DNA from 3 places in the Microbacterium chionoecetis genome. Region 2 is predicted to be linked to each of the others. Evidence: predicted binding sites of a transcription regulator. Region 2 holds the regulator's gene; each other region holds the start of a gene.
What was found. The regulator LexA, encoded in region 2, represses DNA repair genes until DNA is damaged. The targets are predictions, from matches to a motif close to TCGAACANNTGTTCGA.

Region 1 (3,276 bases), 1.1 Mb from region 2:
CCGCGGTGCTGGTGACCTGCTCCTCGATCGGCGAAGCGGCGACGGATGCCGCAGCCGCAGTGGGCGTGCCGCTCGTGCGCGTCGACGCGGCGATGGCGGCCGAGGCCGTGCGCCGGGCGCGCGCGGGGCAGGGCCGGGTGCTCGTGCTCGCGACGCTGGCGGCGACGCTGGGACCCACGAGCCGGCTGGTCGAGGCGGCTGCTGCGGGGGCCGTGAGCGCGGGGGCGGGTGTTGCGGGTCCGGGTGCCGCGGGGCCTGGTGCCGCGGGTTCGGGTGCCGCGGTGCCCGGTGCCGCGGGTTCGGGTACCGCGGGTTCGGGTGCGGGGACGAGGGTCGAGGTGGCGGCGCGGATCGTGGAGCGCGCCGCGGATGCGCGTGGCGCGGGCGACCTCGCGCAACACGACCGGCTCATCGCCGACGCGATCGCCGCGGCCGGGGACGTCGACGTGATCGTGCTCGCGCAGGCCTCGATGGCGACCGGCGCCGGTGCCGACCCGCGTGTGCTGACGTCGCCGCAGTCCGGCGCGAACGCGTTCGTGCAGAGTCTCGACGCGCCGAACTGAACGGCGCCTCGCTGCCGACCTGCGGCGACCGCCTCGCACGCTTCGCAGGCGCCGGCAAGCGTGAGACGTCGAGACGTCGCCCCGCCTACGATCGGTGCATGACCGACTCCTCACTCGTGCTCGTGGCCAACGCGGGCGACGGCAGCATCAGCACCTTCCGGCACTCGGGCGACTCGATCGAGCGGCTCGCCGTGAGCGAGGGCCTTGCCGGCTGCTCGTCCTTCGTCGTGGACTCGTCCCGTGACCTCGTCTACGCGGCGGTGAAGGGCGGGTCGGATGCCGAGCCGGCGGGCATCGTGACGCTGCGCCTCGACCGCGAGACCGGGCGGCTGGACGCCGAGTCGCGGCTCGATCTTCCCGACGGCGGCATGAACTATCTCGCGCTGTGCCGAGACGGCGCGGGTCTCCTGGGTGCCTCGTACGGCGGCGGCTACGGGATCAGCTGCGCGGTCGCCGATGGTGTGGTCGGCGAGCCGATCTCCCGCATCGAGTTCCCCAACCTGCACTCGGTGCTGCCGAGCGCGGACGGCCGATTCGCCTACTTCGTGTCGCTCGGCGCCGATCTGGTCGGCCAGTATGCGCTGACAGACGACCTGCGGCTGGTCGCACTGGAGCCGGCGACGGCGGCCGCGCCCGAGGGCAGCGGTCCCCGGCATCTCGTGCTGAACGAGGCGCAGGACGCGGTCTACGTGCTGACCGAGTTCTCGGGGCAGGTGCTCCACTTCGCACGCGACGTCGAGGCGGGAACGCTCGAGCTGCGGGACGCCGCGGAGGCGTTCGACCCGTCGAAGGGCCTTCGCCACAGCCGCTTCGGGGCAGATCCGCGGGCAGAGCACCTCATCTGGGGCGCCGACCTGCACTTCGGTGCCGGCGGGCGCCGCCTGTGGTGCTCGGAGCGGACGGAGAGCACGCTCGGCGCGGTGTCGGTCGCGGACGATGGCTCCGTGTCGGCGCCCGAGCGCTTCGTCGAGACCGAGCCGCAGCCGCGGGGCTTTGCGGTCAGCCCGGACGGCGCACACCTGATCGCGGCGGGAGAGTCGTCGACGACGATCTCCCTGTACTCCGTCGACGGCGACCGCCTCGAGCTGCTCCTGCGTGCCGAGACCGGTCGCGGGGCGAACTGGGTGCGTTTCGTGTGATCTCGAGCGCGCCAGGCAACCGCCATCGCGGGAAGCTCAGGTCCTGATTGCCGCCGATGCTCGCACATTTGTTCTTGTGCATGGCCCGTATCAGCGGTAGTGTATAGTTCAGAGATTCGATAACGATAGTGAGGCTCCGAGCGATCGGGGCGGTGAGACGGGCGCGGCGAGAGCCGCGGGGACTTTGGCAGGGTGCGCGGCGCTGAGGCGCGGGAATCTCCGTTTCCTGTTCCGCTCTGTCTGCGAGTCCTGAATGCCTGCCATCCCCGCGTTCGCCGCCTCCGGTGCCCCCGGTGACCACGCGTTGCCCGCCGAGGTGGCGAGCGTCATGCGGCTGGTCGCCGGGTTCGAAGCGGGTCGGCGCGAGCGCGCCGCCGCCGATGCGGCGGAGATCCGGCTGCTCGCCGATGCGGCCGCGTCGGTGCGTGCGCCGGCCGGTGCGACCCCGGAGCGGGTTCGGCGGGCGGAGCTGGATCGTCGCGCGCTGACTGCGGACCTGGCCACCTCGACCCGCGTGTCGGAGTGGACGATCAGTCGGCTGCTGTCCGAGTCGGCAGATCTCTGCACCCGGTTCCCCGCCGCGGTGGGCGCCCTGGCCGCCGGACGGATCTCCCGGCAGCAGCTGGCCGTGATCCATGACGCCGGCGACCCCATCAGCGACGATGCGGCGCGCGCCGAGTTCCTCACGCTCGCGCTGGACCGCGCCGACACCCTGACGCCGGGCCGGCTCGCGTCGGTGCTCAAGGTGATCGCCGAGCGATTCCTCGACCGCACCCTCGAGGAACGCCACAGCGACGCCGTCGCCCGCCGCGAGATCGAGGTGGTCGACCTGCCCGACCACATGGCAGCGCTCACCCTGATCAACGACGCCGCGCTGATCTACGGCATCCACGACCGTCTCACCGCGCAGGCCCGCTCCGCCGTCGCCGCGCGCGAGCCCGCCGGCAGCCCATCACCTGAAGACGCACCCGAATCGGGCTCAGACGGCGGCGGTGTCCGCGAGGTGGTGGACGCGCGCACCATGGATCAGCTGCGGGCCGACATCGCCACCGACCTGTTGCTCACCGCCGGGCCGCAGGACTGCGTCGCGGGTTCGGGGCTGGCCGCGATCCGCGCCACCGTGCAGGTCACCGTGCCCGTGCTCACCATGACCGGCGCCGGCAACGAACCCTGCCTGCTCGCCGGCTACGGGCCGATCGACGCCGACACCGCCCGCGCCCTTGCCGCCGGCAGCCCTGGATGGGAGCGCGTGATGACCTCCCCCGTCACCGGCGCCGTGCTCGCTGTGGACCGCTACCGGCCCGGCCCGGCGCTGGACCGGTTCCTCGCCGCGCGAGACGAGCACTGCCGCTTCCCGGGCTGCCGCCGTTCGGTCTGGCGCTGCGACATCGACCACACCATCGACGCCGCACACGGCGGCCCCACCTGCCACGACAACCTCGCCCACCTCTGCCGCCGGCACCACACGTTGAAACACGTCACACCTTGGACCGTCGAGCAGATCGCCCCCGGCGTGCTGGTCTGGACCAGCCCCACCGGCCGCAAACACACCGACCGACCCGAACCCGTCGTCC
Region 2 (3,276 bases):
CGGCTTCTGACCGCGGAGATCGGCGCGCAAGGGGAGGTCTTCGAGACGTGCACTCACCTCTCCCATGCTAGGCCCGCGGCCGACTGCGCCGGCGCCGCGTGACGTCGCGAGACAGGCGAGGCCGGCGTGACGTCGCGAGACCGGGCAGGCCCGCGTGACGTGGCGGGACAGGCAGGCGTGGTCCGATGGTCGATCGCCGTGCGGGCAGCCGCCGGAGCCGCCGGCGCGTCAGCGGCCGTCGTCGTACGCCGCGGGGATCGCGATGCTCTGACCGGCCTGCACGACCACGGTGTCGAGCGCGTTCAACCGCACGATCTCGTCGACCACGTCGCGTGGATCGCGCTCGGGCGCGACCTCTTCGGCGATGCTCCAGAGCGAGTCGCCGGCAGCCACCGTCACCGTGCGGAAGGAGCCCGCCGGGGCTCCCGCTTCACGGGAGGCGAGTGCCGCTCCCCCGCCGATCACGGCGGCGGTCAGCGCGATCACGGCCGGCAGTGCGGCGAGGACGGCGAGGACACGTCGCCCGCGCAGGGTCAGGCGGAGCCGCGTGGAGCGCCCCGACGCCGACTGCGCGCCCAGCGGCACAGGAGCACCGCCGGCCAGCTGTCGCGCCGAGCTGTGCACCCGCTGCACCGCGACACGCGCGGCGCGGGACGGCGACGGGACGGAGGTCGTGAAGTCGATCGCGGTCATGCTGGGCTCCTCGTGCTGGGGAGAGATTCGCATTCACCACTCGGCCGGGAGCGGTGAATGCGAATCTCTCTTCCGAAGCTATCTTCGAGTCTGTACGATGTCAATACCGGTTCCGGGCGGCGATCTCTCGAACGCGACACGCGGCTGAGATGTTCCCCAGAAGCCCGCGATCCGGATACGGTTTCGATAAGAGAACCCCACCACGGGCCTCCGACATTCGAAGAAACAGCGCTCCCTCGCCGAGCGCAGGACGGAGCCGGAAGATGAGCGACGCGGCCGGGCGCGAAAAGCCCCAGACTCGTCGGCGCAAGAGCCTGAGCGACAAGCAGCTGGCGATCCTCGAGGTGATCCAGCGCTCGATCGCGCGTCACGGCTACCCGCCGAGCATGCGGGAGATCGGCGACGCCGTCGGCCTGAAGTCGCTCTCCAGCGTCACTCACCAGCTCAACCAGCTGGAGCTGAGCGGCTACCTGCGGCGCGATGCGGGTAAGACGCGCGCGATGGAAGTGCTGATCGACCTGCCCGGCACGGCGACCGAGAGCCCGGCGGACGCCTCCCCCTCCGTGGGTGATGCCGCCCTCGTCCCGCTCGTCGGGCGCATCGCCGCCGGCGTTCCCATCACGGCCGAGCAGCAGGTCGAGGAGATCTTCCCTCTCCCCCGCCAGCTGGTGGGCAAGGGCGACCTCTTCATGCTGAAGGTCTCGGGCGAGTCGATGATCGACGCCGCCATCTGCGACGGCGACTGGGTCGTCGTCCGGTCGCAGGCGACGGCCGACAACGGTGAGATCGTGGCCGCGATGCTCGACGGCGAGGCGACCGTCAAGACGTTCCGCCAGCGCGACGGTCACACCTGGCTGCTCCCGCGCAACTCCGCGTTCGAGCCGATCCTCGGCGATGAAGCCACCGTGCTCGGCAAGGTCGTGGCGGTGCTGCGAGCCGTCTGACCGGCGTCGGACGATTCCCAACGGAATGGGTGATGCCGGACGCTGCATCTACGACACAATGAGTGCATCCGGCTAGAGGAGGCCTCATGAGCGAGCCAGTCACCGTCGACCTGCAGGCCGAACTCGCCGCGTTGCGGGCCGAGAACGAAGCACTCCGGGCGGGCGCGGTCGCTCCGGATGAGGCCGCACCCCCCTCACGCACTCGCAATGGATGGTGGCGCTCGCTGCTCTCGGCTCTGTGCATCACCATCGCCGCCATCCTCGTCCCGGTGTCGATCGTCGGCGCGTGGGCCCGTGTACAGCTGACCGACGAGGACGCCTTCGTCGCCACGCTGGCGCCGCTGGTGGACGATCCCGCGGTGCAGTCGATGATCATCGACGAGTCCATGGAGGCGGTCAACGCCCAGGTCGACTTCGACCAGATCACCGCGGACGTCTTCGACGGCATCGCCGGCCTCGGACTTCCGCCCCGCGCCGCCGACGCCCTCCAGCTCCTGGAGGCGCCGGCTGCCAACGGCCTCGAGAGCCTCGTGACGACGACGGTCACTCGAGTGGTCGAGTCCGATGCCTTCGCTGAAGTGTGGGCCACTGCGACGCGCGCCGCCCATCGCGCCCTGGTGGGCGTGTCCACGTCCGACGGCGGCGGACTCATCGTCCGCACCGACGAGGGGGTGGGGATCCAGTTGGGCGCGGTCGTCGAGCGCGTGAAGCAGAACCTCGTCGATCGGGGCCTGGGTGCCGCTGAGCTGATCCCCACCGTCGATCGCGTCATCATCCTCGGCGAAGGCGACAACCTCGCGACGATCCGCACCAGTTACGCCGCCGCGAACACGCTCGGGCTCTGGCTGCCGATCATCGCGATCGCGCTGTTCGGGCTCGGCATCCTGATCGCCCGCCGCCGCAGCGCCGCCGTCCTCGGGACGGGCATCGGATTAGCCCTTGGCGGCGTGGCCCTGGCCATCATGCTCGCGATCGGCGATTCCGCCATGGGCGTCACGGCGGGGGTACTCGGCCTCTCTCCCGACGCGCTGAACGTCATCTACGAACAGCTGGTCGGCAACATGCAGCAGACCGCGCTCGTCGTCGCGTTCCTCGGTGTCTTCATCGCGATTCTGGGCTGGGTGACCGGCAGGTCGGCTCCGGCACGCGGCGTGCGCAGTGCCATCGACAGCATGAATGCGTCGGGGCGGCGCGAGCTGGCCCGGCGAGGACTCGACACCGATTCGTTCGGCCTGTGGCTCGGCCGGCAGCGCGTCCTGGTGCGGACCCTCATCGCCGTGCTCGCGGTGATCTGGCTCTTCTTGCTGCGGCCGCTGTCGGTCGGCGACATCGTACTCGTGGCTGTCGTCGCATTCGGCGTCGCCTGGATCCTCGAACTGCTGCAGCGACGCCCCGAGGAGGTGACCGCGGTCAGCGACACGGACCTGCTCTACAGCGGCGTACCCATCGGGGCCGACGACGCCAATCCCACGGTGGAGATCCTGCTCGCCGACGAGACCCCGACGCGCGACCTCACGCCCGAGACGAGGGGTGCCGCGACCGAGACGGCCGCGGCACCCGGATCGAAGAAGCGCCCCTAGGCCGGAACCACCGCGCGCACCGCCTGCGTCGCCGCCACGAGGTTCTTCAGCGACGCGAC
Region 3 (3,276 bases), 1.2 Mb from region 2:
CGTTCTCAGGCCCCATCCCGGGTGCGCGCCCTTCGACGGCGTAGACGGTGACGGGGTCGATCGAACGGTATTCGACAGCGGACATGGCGTTTCCTTCCAAGGCGCGGAGACGTTCGGCGATCTGCTCGAGCCGATCCTGATCGGCGGCGATCGAGGCCTCGAGCTGCGCGCGGCGCTGAAGCAGCGCCTCGCGCATCGCCGCGGACCGATCGCCGGCCGACAGGACACTGCCGATCACATCGAGACCGCAGCCGAGCTCGCGCAGTTCGACGAGTCGCAGCAGGTCGGCCAGCTGCGCGTCGGCGTAGTGGCGGTATCCGGTGCGATCATCGACGTGCGCCGGAGGCAGGATGCCGATCGCGTCGTAGTGACGCAGCATCCGCACGCTCACCCGCCCGATCGCGGCGAAGTCTCCGATGGTGTACATGGTGAAGTCCACGCTCGACCCTGACACAGTGTGAGAGTCAACCAGAAGACCAGGACGAGGAACAGGTCGCCGGACATGGCGTCGTTCGGGACCTTTCCGGCGTCCCAGAGAGCGTGCCGGATCCGACGTGGCGCGGGGCCGCGCCGCCGGGTGCCGGCTCGGTCAGAAGGGTGCGCTGCCCGCGTCGTCGGCGCTGGCGCTGGCGCGGGCGCGGGCGCTGTGGAAGACCGGAACCTTCCGTTCTGGCTGCACCACGTAGCGCCGGCCGGTGGGCGAGATCCACTCGAGCGCACCACCGGAGCCCGGAAGCTGCGTGACGACCCAGTCGGTGTTGTCTTTCACCAGGTGGTGGCCCTTGCACAACGGAGCATTGTTCTCGAGCGCGGTCTCGCCCTGGTCGGCCCATCTGATCTGATGGTCGACCTCGCACCGGGAGGCCGGCACCCCGCAACCCGGACCCATACACCGATCCGCTCGCCATTTCACCAGCTTCTGCAACGCGGCCGGCGGCGAATACCGGTCCCGACCGACGGAGAGCACGATGGCAGTCTCGGGATGGGTCAGCACGCGCATCCACTTGGCGTCGCCGCCGCAGAGTTCCCTGGCCCGCGACAGCGAGATCGGCCCGATCCCTTCGACCACGGGCGGGTCACCCGCCACGGCAGCCTGGTCGTCGAGCAGTGACAGCACCGGGACGGTCACGACGACCGAGGCCCTGATGCCCGACGCAGCGGCCGGAAGGTGCTCGGTCGTGCCGTCGATGAGAAGGTCGGCGACGATGTCGGCGCGGATCTGATCGAGCGTCCGCGTCTCGCCGGGCGAAGCCTTGATCACCTTGGCCATCGCGGTCGCCCGACCGTAGATGGCGTGCAGCTCGACCTGCGGCCCGTGCAGCAGCAGCAAACCCATGCCGTCTGCACCGGACTCGACCACGACACGCCGACCATCGACTGCCGCTGCGTGACGCTCCTCGAGCGTCTTACTCTCGGCCCGCGCGATGAGGTCACGAAGACTGCGGCGGAACGCTCCGACCGGCTCAGCCTCGGCGAGCGCGACGGCCCGGTCGGCGACGTCGGCTCGCAGCTCGGGCGCGACCTGATCGACGAGGTCGACGAGGATCTCGGCGTGCTTCTCGGTGATCCGTGCCCCCGACAGCGCATCAAGCGCGCTCGGATAGCGGTTGACCAGAGCGTCGGCCTGCAGAAGAAGGCGACCGGCCGCGTACTCGGTGATCCGCATTCCGGCGGAGAGTTCGAGGCGGATCGACCGCTCTGCCATCTCCACGGCGCCCGCCCCTCTCCCCACGATTAGCTCGAGCTCCTCACGCCGCATCGCCTCGATCCTGCGCAGCCGCTCAGCGGCGAACACGGCGAGCATCGTGGCGGTCTCGAGCACCAAGTCCACGGCGTCCGGTACCGCTGGGACGAACGCGTCACCACCGTCGTCAGCGCACCCGAACCGCTCGGGATCGGAATGCGGCGGACGGTGACTCATATCTCGAGTTTAGAACATATGTTCGAAGATCGCAATCATCTCTTCTGCACGACCTGCGCCGGCCCGCAGGTTCACACCGCGCGACCGCAGCGGGAAGCACGGCGGATGCACTCGACACGGAGATCAGCGACACCTTCGCCGAATGCGCCCCGCTTGAGGGTGCGAAGGACCGGATGCCGCGCCCACTGCGGGCCGCGGCATCCGTGTCGTTGACCGAAGGCGGCTACGGCTGCACGCACACGAATCCGGCAATCCTCACTCGCCGTCGTTGAACGAGCGAGGAACGAGCGATATCGAACGCCCCGGACTAACGCCGGGTAACCGCGTCCCCTTCGCCCCGGTCACCGACCGAGCGACGAACGAGCGAGACGAAGGCCCCCAACCGCACCGACCAACGCCAGATCACTGCACCCCTGCGCCCCGGTCTCCGACCGAGCGAGGAACGAGCGAGACGAAACGCCCCGAACCGCAGCGACCTAGGCGGTTTCCCAAAGGTCGTCGTCGGCGTCGACCACACCGGGCGCGTCGATCGACAGACCGTGCAGCAGCTCGAGTGCCGCGCGAGCCTCGTCGATCCGGCCCTCGACGGCGAGCTCGCGGATCCGCACCGACGGCTGGTGCAGCAGCACCCCGGCGAGGTGGCGCAGCGCGGCCTCGACCTCGTCGCCGGCGCCGCGCGAGCGGGCGCGGGCGATCTCGGCGTCGAGCGTCTTCAGCACGTCGGTGCGGAGCGCCGTGATCGCGGGACCCGCGAGGCGGTCGGCGTGGAACTCGGTCGCGGCATCCCCCACGATGACGCGTGCGTCGGCGTGCGCGTTGAGCTCCTGAAGCGGGGCGTGCAGCCGGATCGTCTCGAGGTCGAGCAGCTCGACACCGGCCACGGCGCCGACGGCCGGGTCGACGTTGCGGGGCAGCCCGAGATCGATCACGAGCACCCGCCGGCCCGGAACGAAGGCATCGGCGTGCACGACCGCGTCGGCGGTGCAGGTGATGACGACATCAGCATCGGCCGCTGCCGCCGCGAAGTCCGACACCGGGATGAGTCCGTGCTGCGCGGCGAACCCCTCGGCCCGCCCCGAGGGCGAGAACACGTGCACGTCACCGGCACCGCGAGCGCGCAGGGCGTCGACGGTGCGGGCCGCGTAGCGCCCGGTGCCCACGAGTACGACACGGGCGGCCGCCCAGTCGGCGACACGGCTCGAGGCCAGCTCGAGGGCGAGGCGCACGAGCGAGCGGTGGGCGCCGCGCAGCTGGGTGCGGTTGCGCACGCCACGACTGGTGTGCGTCGCCTTCTGGAACAGGCGCTCCAGCTCACTGCTGGTCATGCCGTCGGCACGCGCGGCGTCGAGGGCGCG

Region 1: ABG085_RS02440 (DUF222 domain-containing protein) is a predicted target of LexA. The motif match lies at 1,763-1,778, and genes of this name have one in related genera.
Region 3: ABG085_RS12950 (DUF222 domain-containing protein) is a predicted target of LexA. The motif match lies at 1,932-1,947, and genes of this name have one in related genera.

Annotation. Positions count from the first base shown of each region.
Region 1 covers NZ_CP157000.1:548,514-551,789, reverse strand. Annotated here, with positions in the region: gene ABG085_RS02450 (hypothetical protein) at 1-563, shown strand, start outside; gene ABG085_RS02445 (beta-propeller fold lactonase family protein) at 662-1,702, shown strand; gene ABG085_RS02440 (DUF222 domain-containing protein) at 1,956-3,276, shown strand, end outside.
Region 2 covers NZ_CP157000.1:1,672,666-1,675,941, reverse strand. Annotated here, with positions in the region: gene ABG085_RS07155 (histidinol-phosphate transaminase) at 1-66, opposite strand, end outside; gene ABG085_RS07150 (LysM peptidoglycan-binding domain-containing protein) at 229-693, opposite strand; gene lexA (transcriptional repressor LexA) at 957-1,637, shown strand; gene ABG085_RS07140 (hypothetical protein) at 1,724-3,217, shown strand; gene metE (5-methyltetrahydropteroyltriglutamate--homocysteine S-methyltransferase) at 3,214-3,276, opposite strand, start outside.
Region 3 covers NZ_CP157000.1:2,888,388-2,891,663, forward strand. Annotated here, with positions in the region: gene ABG085_RS12945 (MerR family transcriptional regulator) at 1-439, opposite strand, end outside; gene ABG085_RS12950 (DUF222 domain-containing protein) at 590-1,921, opposite strand; gene ABG085_RS12955 (glutamyl-tRNA reductase) at 2,398-3,276, opposite strand, start outside.